DNA from 2 places in the Aliamphritea spongicola genome. Region 2 is predicted to be linked to the other one. Evidence: predicted binding sites of a transcription regulator. Region 2 holds the regulator's gene; the other holds the start of a gene.
What was found. Region 2 encodes LexA, which represses DNA repair genes until DNA is damaged. Its sites were predicted from a motif close to TACTGTNTANNTANACAGTA; they were not measured.
Positions count from the first base shown of each region.

Region 1 (8,508 bases), 1.2 Mb from region 2:
GGGATAGCGTTGTTTAAACTCATTCAGTGCCGGCACAATAATCTGCAACCCCATATTCACCGGACAGGTAATTTTCAGTAATCCTTCCGGCACCTGCCTGAAGTTTTCCATCTGCTGTTGTGCTGAAGCAGCCTGTTCCGTGATGGCTTTGCAGTACGCGTAATAGCTGCGGCCTTCATCCGTCAGGGATAACGAACGGGTTGACCGGTTAAGTAACTGCACCCCTAACTGACGCTCAAGCTTTTTGATGTGATAACTGACCACACCACGGGACAACCCCATATGGCGGGCAGCCGCGCTGAAACTGCCCCGTCCCGCTACATGGGCAAAAACCACCATACTTTTGAGCTGTTCAAAAGACAGATCCATAAAGCACCCTTTGTATCAATTATTAAAACAAAGTTACCAATTTAATAACCATTATGTAATCAGGCTGATTAATTCATACTGCAGTTATTCTGGATTCTTACTTGAAGGACACTGCTCATGTCACAGTTAAACATTCTTATGGTGCTGACCTCTCACTCTGAACTGGGTAATACCGGCGAGAAGACCGGTTTCTGGGTGGAAGAATTCGCTGCACCTTACTACGTCTTTGCAGATGCCGGCGTAAATATCACCCTCGCATCCCCCGCCGGTGGCCAGCCTCCGGTAGACCCTAAAAGTGAACTTCCTGATTTTCAGACCGATGCTACCCGTCGTTTTGATGCTGACAAACCGGCTCAGCAACAACTTGCTGCCACGCTGCCCCTCAGTGAAATCAAGGCTGATGACTACGATGCAGTATTTTTCCCCGGTGGCCACGGCCCGCTGTGGGACCTGACAGAAGATCAGCATTCGATTGCGCTGATTGAAGCAATGATCCGCAGTAACAAGCCGGTTTCAGCGGTCTGTCATGCCAGTGCTGTGCTCTTGCATGCTAAAGATTCTACCGGTACGGCAGTGGTTAAAGACCGGGCGGTAACAGGCTTCAGTAACAGTGAAGAAGCAGCCGTACAGTTAACCGAAATCGTCCCGTTCTTACTGGAAGATGCTCTGCTGGCTGCCGGTGCGGAATATCAGAAAGCGGAAGACTGGCACGCCTTTGCCATACAGGATGGCCTGATCATTACCGGCCAGAACCCTGCCAGTTCGGAGCTGGTTGCCGAAAAACTGCTGGGACATCTGAACGGCTAAACTCTCTTTTCTTTTTGCCTGACCTTCACGTCTGACCTTCACGTCTGAAGCGATCTGTCATCCCCCCGATATGACCGGTGACAGGTCAGGCCCCTTCTTCAGAGCCGTTTCGTTTATATACAGGCTTTATGCAGTTGTTGCTTTGCGCTTACGTCCCGCTGCAGAACGGGTGGTTTTCGCTGATGATTTAGTGGCAGTTCCTTTCGCTTTACCTGTAGTTTTACGGCGTTTGTAGCTCTTTTTACGGGCCGGCGAAGCAGCTTTCAGTGAGGCCGGAATCTGCACCCCGGCTGAGCCTGCCACCAGGTCTTTTAAACTTGTCAGCAATGGTTGCATGAATGCGTCGTAACTGCTCTGCTTATGGCAGATATCGTTAAGAGTAGCCTCCCACCGGGCAGTCATATCCGGCGTCGTTGCCGAATCCGGCAAACAACTGATCAAAGCCTTACCCACCTCAGAGGCTCTTACCGCTTTGCCTTCCCGGTATAAAAAACCACGGGTAAACAACAGCTCAATAATGCCGGCACGGGTAGCTTCCGTGCCCAGCCCGTCGGTTTCCTTCAAAATCTTACGGATATCCGGGTCCTGAACATAACGGGCAATGCCGGTCATCGCCGCCAGCAAAGTAGCATCGGTGAAATATTTAGGGGGCTGGGTATGCTTTTCTTCCACCTCGCCACGCAAACAGTCAACCACCTGCCCCTGATGTAATTCAGGTAACTGCTGATCCTTGCTGGCATCTTTATTCAGCAAATGCTTCCAGCCCAGCTCCAGCGTACGGTGCGCATTACAGACAAACAAACCACCGGCGATCGTCACCTCGGCCTTAGTTTCAAAGTAACTGTACTTAGGCATAAACTGGTACAGATAAAAGGTGGCGATCAGCGTATAAATTTTCTTCTCAGTCTCACTCAGTGAGGCAGGCATTTTACGGCTGGTGGGGATAATCGCGTGGTGGGCGTCGACTTTGCTGTCATTCCAGGCTGCACTGCGGCGGCTCAGATCCAGCATCCCGGACACTTTCTCAAAGCCCGGACAATTCCCCAGCACAACGGGCATGACGTCCTTTGCCAACCCGTGATGCTCCCAGGGCAGATAACGGCTGTCAGAGCGGGGATAGGTAATCAGTTTGTGCCGTTCATACAAACTCTGACAGGTATCCAGTACCGCCTTGGCATTCATGCCAAAGCGTTTCGCCGCTTCTATCTGCAATGCGGACAGGTTGAACGGTAACGGCGCGGCCTGCTGTTTCTGTTTCTGTTCCAGTTTTGTGACGGTACCCGGCTGTCCAGAAATTCTGGAGACGACATTCTCCGCCAGCGGACGTGATAACACCCGCCCTTCTTCGTCCTGATATGGCGCACAGTTTTCACTGGGTTTCCAGCGGGCCTGAAAATCTTCCTGTTTGTCTGTCTGTAAATGCGCAGTCACTTCATAGAAAGGTTTGGACACAAAGTCTTCTATGCTCTGATCCCGCCGAACCACCAGCCCCAGTACCGGGGTCTGTACCCGGCCAACCGACAGCACCCCGCTATATCCGGCCTGCTGTCCGCGTAACGTGTAGGCCCGGGTCATATTCATCCCGTACAGCCAGTCCGCCCGGGAACGGGCCAGTGCTGATACCGACAGAGGCACGAATTCCTGATTAGAACGCAGCTGCTGCAGTGCCCGGCGCACCGCACTGGCATTCAGGTCGCTGATCAGGCACCGCTGTGTAGCTGCTTTTTTAGCTGCGCTGACACCCAGGTAGTTAATGACTTCATCCACCAGCAACTGCCCTTCCCGGTCCGGGTCACCAACGTGAACAAGCTGATCTGCCTGCTTAACAAGCTTACGCAATACACTCAGCTGGCTGCGGGTTTTGCTGCGCGGCTGCAGTTTCCACTGTTCCGGTACTATGGGTAAATGTTCAAAACGCCATTGCTTAAACTGTGGGTCATAGTGATCCGGTTCAGCCTGCTCCAGCAAATGCCCCAGACACCAACTGACAACATCGCCGTTTCCCAGCCGGATGAACCCCTGATCTTTGCTGTGCGGTTTTGGCAGCACATCGGCCAGTGCCCGTGCCAGGCTGGGTTTTTCGGCAATATATAAAATCATAAATAGCTCAACCGGATAACTTACTGGCTAAATATACAGTTAAGCATTCTGTAACGGCAAGCCCTGTCAGCCCCAGACACAAAAAAAGCAGCCCATGGCTGCTTTTTTCTCACCGCTGAAAGCGGCTTATTTTACGTAGTTCTTTTCAAGATACTGAATAATGTCACCGGACTCATACATCCAGCGCACACCATCCTGCTCTTCGATTCGCAGGCACGGCACTTTCAGTTTGCCGCCATTCTGCTCAAGCTCAGTTTTGTAATCCTGATTACGCTTGGCATCCCGCACTTCTACATTCAGATTAAAGCGGCGCATTGCGCGGCGAACCTTGACGCAGAAAGGACATGCTTCGTACTGATACAGCGATAAACTGGCCGTCAGCTTATCCAGCTCAGCCTGCTGTTCAGGGCTGCGCTGCATTTTTTTCGGCGGAGTAAGCGCATTCACCAGTAAAATAATACGGCCAAGAATCCAGCGAATAATAAACACTTCTATCTTCCTCAGAGAACAAAAACGGTGGGCGATTCTAGCACACAACAACCCCTTGTGACGATGCCGCAGATACGCTTAACCGTCAGCACCGGACATATGCACGACAAAGCTGAAATAAAACTGAAAATAATAAACAAATGTTCGAACTTTTCCCTGGCACCGAAGTCACAGGCTAAGCTGTACAGGGATGAGACAAAATTTTAGCGATTTACCCGGGGGTCTGCGCCCTGCGAAACGAAGGACAATACCGTTCCCGCAAGCAGGCGCCCGAGAAAACAAATATAAACTTGCAGCCCTGTTATGCAGCAAGAGCAGATTATTGAGTTACGGTGTCACCATGCGTTTATTGATTGCTTCCTGTTTTACCCTGGTTTCTCTTTTCAGCCTGAACACCCAGGCAGCTTATATAAGTGATGATGTTTTTACCTATTACCATGGTGGTCCCAGTGATCAGTACAGGATCACCGGGCGGATTCGCAGTGGCACCAGCATTACCATTCTGGACCGTAATAAAGACAGCGGCTACGTTAAAATCAAAACCGCTTCAGGGCGTACCGGATGGCTGCCCGGTGCGAATGTCAGCGAAGGCTCAAGCATGTCGGTCCGTTTTCCCCAGCTGGAAGAAAAACTGGGTAAAAGTAATGCCATGATCACCCAGCAGAATGAAGTTATTCAGTCACTGAAACAGCAAACCGTCGGTCTGCAGCAACAGAACAAAGAATACGCCGATACCATTGCCAAGCTGGAACTGGAAATCTCCAGCCTGAACCGCTCCATTAACAGCATGGACGACTCAAACCTGATGCGCTGGTTTACCTACGGCGGGCTGGTTGCGTTTGGCGGCCTGGTGCTGGGCCTGATTATCCCGCTGATTCCACGCCGTAAGAAACGTCCGGACGTGTGGTAAGTCCGGATATTCTTCAGAAAGAAAGTCAGATACAAAAAACCGCCGTTATCCGGCGGTTTCTGCATTTAGCTGGTCTATACAGCCTGCCAGCTGACAATCTCCGTCACGCAGGCGTCTGCTCAGATCACGGGCCATGTTCATAAATATCAGCATGTACTGCTCGGCATCCTGCTGATATAGCGAAAACAACTGATCGGCCTTAATTTCAATCGCGTGGCACTGGTCATCCGCGATGACCACACCGCTACGAGGATAAACCCCAAGCAACGCCATGGCACCGAAGCACTCTGTCGCCTGAAAGCTGCGAATTTTATGCAGGGTGCCGTTTTCACTGCCGTGCTTATACAGGGATGCGTGGCCTGAAACCACTACAAAGGCTGAGTCGCCCCGTTCACCTTCTGAAAAAAACGCTTCTCCCGGTGCGTGTTCAACGCATTTACAACCGGCAATCAGCATCCGGATACTGTCTTCACGCAGGCCACCAAATACAGGCATGTTCTGCAATTGCTCAATAGGAATATCTACTGCCACGCGACTACTCAACTTTTCCCGAGACGACATTTTATTATGTCAAACTCGTGACATAATAAACCAAGCAGCGCCGCGGTCAAACAGGCACTTTTACTCCTGGTAAAATCAAACGCTCAGCAAGGTTAAAGATTACATAGCATCCTTTACTCAAACTGGTTGCTATACTGACATTACTGGCGCGGCTTCAGTCCCGGTTTATGGCATACTTCACCGGTCTATAGAGCTAATAACCAATAGCTATGTTTGATATAAACATTCACTATTGGCATACGGGTTAATAAATTGTTTCAATGTCACCCGTTCTTATGAGGAGATTATTTAGATGCAACGTGTGACTATTTTTGGTCGTGAAGGATGCGGATTCTGTGTCCGTGCCAAGCAACTTTGTGAAATCAAAGATTTAGATCATCGCTATATTGATATCCATAAAGAAGGTATCAGCAAAGAAGATCTGGAAAAAACTATCGGTAAACCAGTCACAACTGTTCCTCAGATCTTCCACGGAAAGGAGCACATCGGAGGCTTTACCGAGTTTTCTGCATTAGTCGCTGAGCTTGAAGAAGGAAACGAGCTCGAAGGATTCGAGCTGTAAGGAACTGACTAAGCAATAACCGCAATTAACAGCGAGCAAGCCTATGATTACATTATTGTCTTTAGCCGTTTTAGCTTGCCTGTTCGTGATTGGCTATAGCCTCAGAGACCATCTTAAAGGGCACAACAGTCAGCCGCAGGCATTACGTATTCCTGTCGAAGAGCACCGCCGGCACCCACAGCGCCGCCGTCGCCGTTAAACTTGCAGAAAACGGGCCTGTTCCGTAAAGCCCGGACAAAAGAAAAGCGCTCAGTCGTCAGGACTCAGCGCTTTTTTTATACCTGCCAGTCGGTATTTCCCGGTACTTAGCTGGCTGCCCGGTTCAGCGCCAGCGCACCATTCAGAATCACTTCAAGTTTGTGCTGTACTTCATACAGCTCTGTTTCAGAATACTGCCGTGACGGTACCGCACCCCACACAGGCGCAGGCCAGGCGGCATCATCTTCATAACGCACCACATGATGCACATGTAACTGAGGCACCATATTGCCAATTGCAGCCACATTCATTTTTCTGGCGGCAAAAATATCGTGCAGATTCTCAGCCAGAAAAGATGACTCATGTATAAGCTGCTGCTGTTCTTCTTCCGGTAAATGATAAATTTCTGTCGCACCGGCCCGGCGTGGCACCAGAATAAACCAGGGATAGTTAGCATCATTCATCAGCAACAGCCGGCACAGCGGGAAATCACCAATATGAATGCAATCGGCGGCAAGACGGGGATCCAGTTCAAATTCCAGCTCAAGCTCATCCATCATATATCTCCTTTGTGAAGCAATACCTTAACTCTAGCAGTTGAACAGCAATCCCGACAGAACTTGTTGACTGTAAAGCAGTTTTTCTCGCACTTACCGGCCAGCATCCGATATACAAAGCAGACGGAAGGCTGGATTTAGTACTATCAACTGACTTACAGTAAGCACTCTCTTCCAGTCACCAAACACAGTTGTATGACCACATTCAGTTTTCATAACTCAATCGCTGATATCGGCCAGGAAACCTGGGATGCGCTAGTTCACCGGCCGGACAGTGGGCTGGATTACCCATTTATCCGCTACGGTTTCTTACATGCACTGGAAAGCAGTGGCAGCGTCTGCGTAAAAACGGGCTGGCAACCGCTCCATATGGTCATCAATGATCCGGAACCGGTCGGCGTGATGCCCCTGTATGTTAAACAGCATTCCTATGGCGAATACGTGTTCGACTGGGCCTGGGCAGACGCTTATCAACGTTACGGGCTGGAATATTATCCAAAACTGCTCAACGCCATTCCGTTTACACCGAGTACCGGCCCCCGCCTCTGCCTGTCTGCTGACCTCAGTCCGGAGCAGCAGGCAGAATTACATCAGGCGGCGGCTCAGGCGCTGACCCAGGTGTGCCGGCAGCATAAACTGTCCGGCTGGCACAGCCTGTTCCTGGATACTGACAGCCTAGCTCTTCTTAAGGGTGACGGAGTTAAGCGTCGTCTGGGCAGCCAGTACCACTGGTTTAATCAGGGCTACCATGACTTTGATGATTTCCTGAGTACGTTCAGTTCAAGAAAACGTAAGAATGTCCGTAAGGAACGGCAAAAAATCGATCAGCAGGCAATCAGCCACCGGTTTCTGAACGGCCATCAGATCACAGATGCTGAACTGGACAGCTTTTATGACTTTTATCAGGTTACATACCTTAAACGGGGCCGGTCCGGTTACCTCAACCGCGATTTCTTTCATCAGCTGTGTCAGAGCATCCCAGATAACCTCTTATTCTGTATTGCCAGTAAAGACGGTCAGGACGTCGCCGCCGCCCTTTATCTGCAGGACTCAGCCACCCTGTACGGCCGCTACTGGGGCTCACTGGAAGAGTTCGACAGCTTGCATTTCGAAACCTGCTATTACCAGGGCATCGACTATTGCATTGCCAAAGGCTTAAAACGTTTTGACCCCGGCGCACAGGGGGAACATAAAATCCAGCGGGGCTTTAAACCTATAGAAACCTGGTCAGTGCACTGGCTGGCGGAAGCAGGATTTGATCAGGCAATCAGTCAGTTCCTCGCCGAAGAAGAAACCATGATGCGCGAACATATGGCTGTACTGGAAGCCCAGCTGCCCTTTAAAGCGGATAATCTGAATGACCGCAACGCGGGTTAGACAGCCTCAAAAATACGACCACTACCCAATCTGGGTAACAGCTATTCAAGCTACAGGCCAGTGTTCATCAGGGTTATTGAAATTTAAGTGTTTTTTTCATGCCAGATGGCCAAAAGTTTTCCAGTACTTTGCCGATTAAATGAATTATAGTTTTGCAGTCAGGCAAAACCATCGTTTTCCAGTTAGGCGATTTATGGCATCAACAGAAAAAGACAATCAGGAGCTGCGCCGCGTTATCCGTCTTATGTCGAGTAAGATGGAGCGTAATGAGGCCATTCTGAAATCTTTTTTTGAGATGGAAATCCGCCTGCTGAGCTGCAGCACACTGGCAGAATTACTCGACTTGCTGCTGGTTGAATTCAAAGAATACTTCCGCCTGAGTTCCGTCAATCTGATTTTGCTGGACCCTGAAGGTGCCGCCCGGGATCTCCTGGATGACTACGTGCCTCCCAAACCCGGCCACACCCTAAGATTTGTTAAGAATCAGCGCTTACTGAAATCCATTTTTCCGGTCCCGAAACTGAAAGCCGGCGAACTGGATGATGAAGTCAAAAAGCTGGCCTTTCCCAGCAGCCCAT
Region 1 is NZ_JAFIDL010000001.1:1,197,478-1,205,985, forward strand. It holds gene JYB63_RS05490 (LysR family transcriptional regulator) at 1-369, opposite strand, end outside; gene JYB63_RS05495 (type 1 glutamine amidotransferase domain-containing protein) at 487-1,176, shown strand; gene JYB63_RS05500 (DNA topoisomerase III) at 1,303-3,276, opposite strand; gene JYB63_RS05505 (glutathione S-transferase N-terminal domain-containing protein) at 3,403-3,765, opposite strand; gene JYB63_RS05510 (TIGR04211 family SH3 domain-containing protein) at 4,106-4,675, shown strand; gene JYB63_RS05515 (cyclic nucleotide-binding domain-containing protein) at 4,721-5,206, opposite strand; gene JYB63_RS05520 (GrxA family glutaredoxin) at 5,529-5,798, shown strand; gene JYB63_RS05525 (hypothetical protein) at 5,842-5,997, shown strand; gene JYB63_RS05530 (HIT domain-containing protein) at 6,104-6,553, opposite strand; gene JYB63_RS05535 (GNAT family N-acetyltransferase) at 6,749-7,930, shown strand; gene JYB63_RS05540 (sensor domain-containing diguanylate cyclase) at 8,124-8,508, shown strand, end outside.
Region 1: JYB63_RS05500 (DNA topoisomerase III) is a predicted target of LexA. The motif match lies at 3,298-3,317, and genes of this name have one in related genera.

Region 2 (8,508 bases):
CTGTATGGCCGCTGACGATGTGCTGGTGCTTGATGGGGTAGTCCAGAGCGGCGCTGAATTTGCGGATTTTTTCCTGAGCGTGTTCATCCAGTTGTTCCTGGATAGCGGTGAGGTCCATGGGGACATCGCCGCCATATGCAAAACTCAGGGGTTCTATCACATGGATCAGTGACAGATCGGATTGGCAGCTTTGCGCAATGATGCGCACTTTCTCCACCAGTTGGTGGGATGCTTCAGACAGGTCTACAGCAAGCAGAATATGGTTATAAATGCTCATATGTTTTGATTCCCTGTTGTTTCCTGTATCTCAGAATAGCATAAGAGAAATATTGTAAAACATGAGAGATGTCAAATATCTAGGCGTTTTTATCTCGCGATTTTAAGGAGAGTATAGGTAATGAAATGGGCGATTATTATCCTTGTCATGATGTCGCTGGTAGGCTCGATGATGTGGGTTTTGCCAAGTAAGCGGGAGCGCTTTCAGGCGCAGCTTCGGCAGTTGGCAATGCGAAAAGGTTTTAATGTTCAGCTGGCGCAGGTGAAACCACCGCGGGCCAGTGGTGAGATTGAGCAGGAAAGTTTTAATTCGCCGGTTTATCGTCTGCCACGCACAAATATTTCCCGTAAGGAACGGGAAGGCTTCATCCAGTGGCAGGTGTATAAACAAGTTGCGCTGGCCGCAGAAGGTTTACCTGAAGGTTGGTGCTGGGGGGAAGGTGAACGTAAGCTCTCAGAGTCTCAGCTTGAGCAACTGTCGGTACTGATCAGTGATTTACCGGAAGGTGCTGTTGCGATTGAATCAGACCCTGTTCATCTGAGCGTATTCTGGGATGAACGTGGTGATCTGAATGATCTGGACCGGATTCAGGATGCGATGCAATCAGTTATTGAGGAAAAATTTTAATGTCAGATTCAGTGGAATTAAAACCGGGGAAATATCGTCACTATAAAGGTGCTGAGTATGAAGTAATCAGTGTCGCCCGGCATTCTGAAACAGAAGAATATCTGGTGGTTTATCGCCAGTGTTATGGTGATGAATTGTTATGGGTTCGTCCCTACGATATGTTTATTGAAACTGTAACCGTTGATGGCAAAACCGTACCGCGTTTTGCATTTGAAGGTTAACCGGATACTTCACTTGGGTTTTTAGTTGTTTCCGGTGGGTTGCGGGCCGCAGTGATAAGTTTGTCGAGCTTTTCCAGGCGGTCTTTTTTCTTTTTCTGCGGCACGCTGGTTTTGGTAATAATGGCTTTGGCATGTTTGAAGTGAGATAAGGCAATGAGGTGGTCTTCCTGCTCCAGATAGTCATTGCCCTGCTGGATGTGAGCATCCGCAAATACGCATACATGCAGCCAGTATAAGTCGTGCTGATAATGGCGAACCTGAGTAGGGGTCAGCATCCGCATTTTTGCCATTTCAACGAATATCTGTTCAGCGTGGCTGATGAACAGCTGGGCCCGTTTCAGGGCTTTGTCACTGCTGAAGTTCCCGGGCACAACCTGAGTATTATCATTGGTATCTTTAAGGTTGCTGATTTCCGCCAGCAGGTCAGAATCCGGTGCGAGTTGGGATATTTCTTCGATAAGGTGTGTGACGAATACGCTAAGCTTATCGATAATTTCTTTGCGGCAACTGGCTTCACGCAGTACGGTAATAGTGTTTAACGCCAGTTCAGATTTGCGGCGCAGCTCTCTCAGGCGCTTGATACGGGCTTCTTCTCGCTGTTCCCGGGATGCGATAAAGTGGTTGATACAAATGGCAATAAAACCAATTGTGGCAACGGTCAGTAAGATAATCAGGTTGTCTTGCAGCATATTCTCAGGTAGTTGTAATTATATGCGAATAAAGAGTGTCGCTATTGTACCTGCCAAATCATGATCTGGCATATACCCTGTTGAAATAGATTTTAATAATTGAACCTGTAATTTTAATCAGAAGCTTGACCCTTTAGGTTTGAGACATTATATATGCACGCTGATTTGAGTTGCTGATTATATCCTCTAAGGATTTTTGTATATGGGTAAGTCCCTCGTTATTGTGGAGTCTCCGGCGAAAGCCAAGACGATTAACAAATATTTAGGTAGCGATTTTGTCGTTAAATCCAGTGTGGGACACATACGTGATTTGCCCACCAGTGGTTCAGCGAGTGCGTCTAAATCTGATCCCAAAGAGCGCGCCAGGCAGGCCGCACTTACCCGTAAAATGTCACCTGAAGAAAAGGTGAAACATAAAGCTAAAAAAGCAAAAACCCAACTGATTGCCCGTATGGGCGTGGACCCGGAAAAGGACTGGTTGGCGCAATATGAGATTCTGCCGGGTAAAGAAAAAGTTGTTGATGAACTGAAGCGCCTGGCGAAAAACGCTGACACTATCTATCTCGCGACCGATTTGGATAGAGAGGGTGAGGCTATTGCGTGGCACCTGCGTGAAGCGATTGGCGGGGAAGATGACCGTTACCGCCGGGTGGTATTTAACGAGATTACCAAGAAGTCTATTCAGGAAGCGTTTAAGCAACCAAGCGAACTGGATATGAGCCGTGTGAATGCTCAGCAGGCGCGGCGTTTTCTGGACCGTGTTGTGGGCTATATGGTTTCACCACTGCTGTGGGAAAAGGTTGCCCGTGGTCTGTCTGCCGGCCGTGTGCAATCTGTAGTTGTGCGCTTGGTCGTTGAGCGTGAACAGGAGATTCGCAGTTTCATTCCGGAAGAGTTCTGGGAAATGCATCTGGATGCCAGTTCCGGGGCGAAAGAAGCACTGCGTCTGCAGGTGAACAAATATCAGGATAAGGCTTACCGGCCGACCAGTGAAGCTGAGAGTGATCAGTATAAAGCGCTGATCAGCCAGTCGCCGTTAGAAGTTGCTCAGCGTCAGGACCGGCCGACCAGCAGTAAGCCTTCCGCACCGTTTATTACGTCAACATTGCAGCAGGCAGCAAGTACCCGGCTGAATTTTGGTGTTAAGAAGACCATGATGATGGCCCAGCGACTGTATGAAGCGGGTTACATTACCTATATGCGTACGGACTCGACCAATCTGAGTACTGAGGCTGTCGCTGCCTGCCGTGATTACATTCAGGATAATTACGGTGATAAGTATTTGCCTGAGGCGCCGAACCGCTACAGCAGCAAAGAAGGTGCACAGGAAGCACACGAGGCAATCCGTCCGTCGGATGTTACGGTTGAGGCAACGTCACTGAAAGGTATGGAGCGGGATGCAGAGCGTCTGTATGAGCTTATCCGTCGTCAGTTTATTGCCTGTCAGATGATGCCTGCTCTGTACACCAGTACACGTATTACCGTTAAGGCTGGAGAGTTCGAACTGTCCACTAAGGGGCGGATCCTGCGCTTTGATGGCTATACCCGGGTACTGGCCAAAGCGAAAGCGGATGATGATGTGATTTTGCCGGACGTGCAGCAGGGAGATACCCTGAAGCTGGAAAACATTGATCCCAAACAGCACTTCACCAAGCCTTCACCACGTTATACCGAAGCGTCTCTGGTTAAGGAGCTTGAAAAGCGCGGTATAGGCCGTCCGTCAACTTATGTGCCTATTATCTCGACGATTCAGGACCGTGGTTATGTTGAGTCGCAGAATCGCCGCTTCTATGCGCAGAAGATGGGTGACATTGTTACCGAGCGTCTGGTTGAGAACTTTACTGATCTGATGGATTACGGCTTTACGGCCCGTATGGAAGAAGCGCTGGATGATATCGCTAACGGCGAAGCAGACTGGAAAGTATTGCTGAATCAGTTCTACAACGGTTTCGTAAACCGTCTGGAAATTGCCCAGCAGCCTGAAGGTGGAATGCGGCCTAACTCGCCGACAGCAACCGATATTCCGTGTACCACCTGTGGCCGTGAAATGATGATCCGGACCGGTACAACAGGTGTCTTCCTGGGTTGTTCTGGCTATGCACTGCCCCCTAAAGAACGCTGTAAATCGACCATGAACCTGATTCACGGCGATGAGGTGGTCAGTGTTGACGGCGATGATGAAGAAGAATCCCGAATTCTGATTAACAAGCACCGTTGCAAGATCTGTGATACTGCAATGGACAGCTACCTGATTGATGAGCAGCGTAAATTGCATATCTGCGGTAACAACCCGGATTGCAGTGGTTTTGAGGTAGAGCAGGGCAGCTACAAGATCAAAGGCTATGACGGTCCTGTAATTGACTGTGATAAATGTGGCGCAGAAATGCAGCTGAAAACCGGCCGGTTCGGTAAATTCTTTGGTTGTACGGCTGAGGGCTGTAAAAATACCCGTAAGCTGCTCAAGAGTGGTGAAGCTGCGCCGCCGAAGATGGATCCGGTGCCTATGCCTGAGCTGGCCTGTGAGAAGGTTGAAGACACTTATGTGCTGCGTGATGGTGCATCAGGATTATTCCTGGCTGCCAGCCAGTTCCCGCGGAAACGGGAAACCCGTGCACCGAAGATCAGCGAATTACTGCCGCATCAGAGTGAAATTGATCCGAAATACAGTTTTTTGTTCAGTGCACCTGTTCAGGATGATGAAGGTAACCCGAGCATTGTCCGTTATAGCCGCAAAACCAAAGAACAGTACGTCATGACTGAGGTGGATGGTAAGGCGACAGGATGGCGGGCTTTTTATCAGGGTAACAGCTGGGTGGTTGAAGCTGCTAAGGCAAAACCAAAGGCTAAAGCGAAAGCTAAGAAGTAAACGTCTACACTTAGGGTTGATGGTCGCGGCTTTTGCTGTGGCTATTAACTTGAAGTGTATCCTTCCTGAGCAGGTATCTGTATGTCTCTGAGTGGTTTGAGTCTGACAAATCAGCGACTGTATTTTGCGAAGCTGCAGTTACAGCAGTATCAGGCACTGGCTGACAGTGAGTCAGAGCCGGCACAGCAAGCGCAGTATGAATCTGTTGTATTTCATCTGATGCAGGCTTACAGGTCATATTTGCTTGAACTCATTGAAATACAGAACATACCGTTACCGGCAGAAGCAGGTAATGCTGTGGCGTTGTTAGAAGGGTGTTCTGCTGATTTTGTTTCTCCGGAATTGCGTGAGCTGGCGATGCTGGAGAAAGACGCTGTTTCCTGGCTGGCGAATATGCTGCGGGCTTTTGCGCAGCTTTCTGCCCTGAACGAAAATAGTCATGAGTCCGGTGTTGTCCATCAATCTGAAATTAGTTTAACGATGGTAGCTGATGATGACCGGGTGACCCGTTTGAGAAACTGGCTGGATTCCCTATCTTCGGTTATCCAGCGGTTACGTGCCGTTTCTCAGGAATGGTAATTAGTTTTTAATTGTAGAGTTTTATAGATGGCTGAGTTGTTTCTGGAAATTGTTGAGCTCGAAAACGGTGAGATCGTGCTGCGTGAAATGGAATCTGACGATGTGCCGGTAATGCGTGTCAGTTTTTCTGATGACATGAAGAAGCGCCTGCAGGATCAGCATTTGGATGTTGCAAAGGTAATGCTGAGTGCCGGGATTCACATGGCAGCAGAAATGCAGAATAAGGCTGCGGAAGCTCAGGAGCTTCAAAACGCAGAAGATGAAAAGCCACCTGTATTACACTGAGCGGTAATGATTCATAAAAAAAGCGCCGGAGGGCGCTTTTTTTTATGGTGGATAAAAATTGCTTTATGAGGCCATCCGGTCCCGGATAACAATGCCATGGCTGGCACCGTGTTCAGCTGCGTTTTCCAAACCGTTGAGTTGCTCATTGCTGAGCATTCCTGGCCAGGTGATGACTGCATGGCAGGTGCCTGCTTGCAGTGCCTGACATGCCAGGTCATAAGTGGTGTGGCTGGCATCGGGCTGTAACAGCATGATCTTATTCAGATCAATACCTGCGGCAGAAAGCAGTGCTTTGGGGAGGCTGCTTGGAGGGGCAATCCAGGCAAACCAGCGATCATCGCGACTTAACTGAGCAAGCAAAGGCAGTAACATTGTTAACTGATCAAAGTCGTTATTATGCATAACAATTTCAGTGATCTTTCCGGCCAGGGCGGGCATTGGCTGTGCCGCCTGTTCGGTTAACATGCTGTCAGAAGGGCGAATCAGGGGAATATTCGCATTCTGAGTGGATTGAGTTACCAGTTCTGCCTGCATCATGTCGTTATCCTCTTCTAATCACGCCTACGCCAAGGCCTTCAATAGATAATTCCTGTTCTTCCAGGTTGATCACAATCGGGTCAAATTCTTCGTTTTCAGCAATTAGGTAAACCAGATTGCCATCTTTCTTAAAGCGTTTAACGGTGACATCGTCTTCAATACGGGCGACAACAATTTCGCCGTTTTTGGCCTGTTTGCACTGATGTACGGCCAGCAGGTCACCGTCCATAATGCCGACGTCCTTCATACTGGTGCCCCGTACCCGGAGCAGGTAATCCGCCGGTGGGTGGAAGAAATCTGCGGCAATGGTGCAGCGGTCTTCAACGTGTTGCTGGGCCAGAATCGGGTTACCTGCGGCGACCTGTCCGACTACAGGCAGGCCTGCTTCTTCCTGTTCAAGATCGGGTATACGGATACCCCGTGATGTGCCGGGTATCATTTCGATTGCACCTTTACGTGCCAGCGCCTTGAGGTGTTCCTCTGCAGCATTGGCAGACTTGAAACCCAGTTCCCGGGCAATGTCTGCACGGGTTGGCGGATAGCCGGTGGTTGCAATGTAATGTTTTATACAATCAAGAACATCGGTTTGTCGTTGTGTCAGTTTCATGATGATCTCTGTGTTTTTATCCAGTATCTGTAACTATATACAGTATTTTGCTTTTGTAAACATTTTTTATGTTTATATATCCAGTGTTATTGATAGAATGGCCGCCATTCATACAGACGGACTGATTGACGTGCTGACCGACGATCTCAAAAAACAGATACAGACTGCTTACAGTAAGTTTTTAGCCAGCCGGGGGTTAAAGGCCCGTGCCGGCCAGAAGCGGATGATTGCCGAGGTGGCAAAGGTCATTGGTAATATTCCTGTTGATGATAAGGCTCAGCGTCTCGGAGAGAATCATGTCTGTGTGGTCGAGGCCGGAACCGGTACAGGTAAAACTATTGGTTACTTGCTGGCAGCGATTCCAGTAGCGAAGGCTTTAAAAAAGAAGATCATTCTGTCGACTGCAACAGTGGCGCTTCAGGAACAGCTGCTACATAAAGATTTGCCTGAAGTACTTGAGCATACTGAACTGCCGATGAGTTTTACCCTTGCCAAAGGGCGGGGGCGTTACCTGTGTATCAATAAAGTTGAGCAGCATCTGGATTCCAGTGCCTCAACCGGTCAGATAGCATTGTATGAAGATGAACAGGCTATGCGGCTGGATCCGGAAACGGAAACTTTTTACAAGCATTTGCTGAATGAGTATGCATCCGGTCGTTGGGACGGTGACCGGGATAATCTCACTGAAGAAATTGAAGATGCCCGCTGGGGGCCGTTAACCAGCGATCATTTGCAGTGTACTAACCGTCGCTGCACTAACTTCAGTGCCTGCAGTTTTTTTAAAGCCCGGCGGGACCTGGATCAGGTTGAGTGTGTGATAGCCAATCACGATATCGTTCTGGCGGACTTGTCACTGGGGGGCGGAGCTATCCTGCCTGATCCTGCTGAAGCTATATACATCTTCGATGAGGGACACCATCTGGCCCCTAAGGCCAGTAATCACTTTGCGTTCAGTCTGCGGATCAAGTCATCGTCAAGGTGGCTGAATACGCTTCCCAAGCAGCATGCTCAGATGCTGGAGCAACTTGGCCATCCGGGCGTGATGTCGCAATATGTTGAGCAAACGTTACGTCCGGGTGAAGATTTAAAAATCCTGCTGGAGCAGATCCATGAGTTGGTGAAGCCACTTATGGTCAATGCTGAGAACGGTCGTTTACGTGACCGTTACAGGTTTGCCGGTGGCGAAGTCCCTGAAGAGCTAAGGCTGATGTTTAAGGATGCTGAGTATCTGGCTGCCCGACTGTTAACCCGCCATGAAATGTTACTGGATCTGTTTCGGGAAGCGCTTGATGGTGAAGTCGGCGACATTGATAAACAACTGGCTGAGCAGTGGTATCCGAGGCTTGGTCTTATGGTGTCGCGGTTTCAGTCCATCACCGGCTTATCGAAGAGCTTCTTCCGGGCTGATGATCTGAAAGAGAGCCCGACTGCCCGCTGGGTCAATCTGGTTGAGTCTGGTATCGGCCATGATTTTGAGTTTCACAGTGCCCCGGTGTCTGCAGCTCATATGTTACAGCAACATTTATGGCAGAACTGTTTTGCTGCCGTGGTTACATCCGCTACCCTGACTGCGCTGGGACGGTTCGATCGTGTGCTTGATGATCTGGGGCTGCCAGCGGATACACCGAGTCATAGCTTGCTGAGTCCGTTTGATCATTATAATGCTGCGGAGCTTTATATACCGGCGATGAATGCTGAAGCCAGTGATCCTGAAGCTCACACCCAGGCAGTCTGTGACTTCCTGAACAGTGAGCTGGACAGTAAAGCTGCTACTCTGGTGTTATTTACTTCCTGGCGGCAAATGCGCACAGTGCTTGCCT
Region 2 is NZ_JAFIDL010000001.1:18,585-27,092, forward strand. It holds gene JYB63_RS00115 (universal stress protein) at 1-277, opposite strand, end outside; gene JYB63_RS00120 (hypothetical protein) at 398-904, shown strand; gene JYB63_RS00125 (DUF1653 domain-containing protein) at 904-1,125, shown strand; gene JYB63_RS00130 (DNA topoisomerase I) at 1,122-1,814, opposite strand; gene topA (type I DNA topoisomerase) at 2,017-4,680, shown strand; gene JYB63_RS00140 (DUF6586 family protein) at 4,762-5,259, shown strand; gene JYB63_RS00145 (hypothetical protein) at 5,287-5,544, shown strand; gene JYB63_RS00150 (cell division inhibitor SulA) at 5,608-6,081, opposite strand; gene lexA (transcriptional repressor LexA) at 6,086-6,688, opposite strand; gene dinG (ATP-dependent DNA helicase DinG) at 6,786-8,508, shown strand, end outside.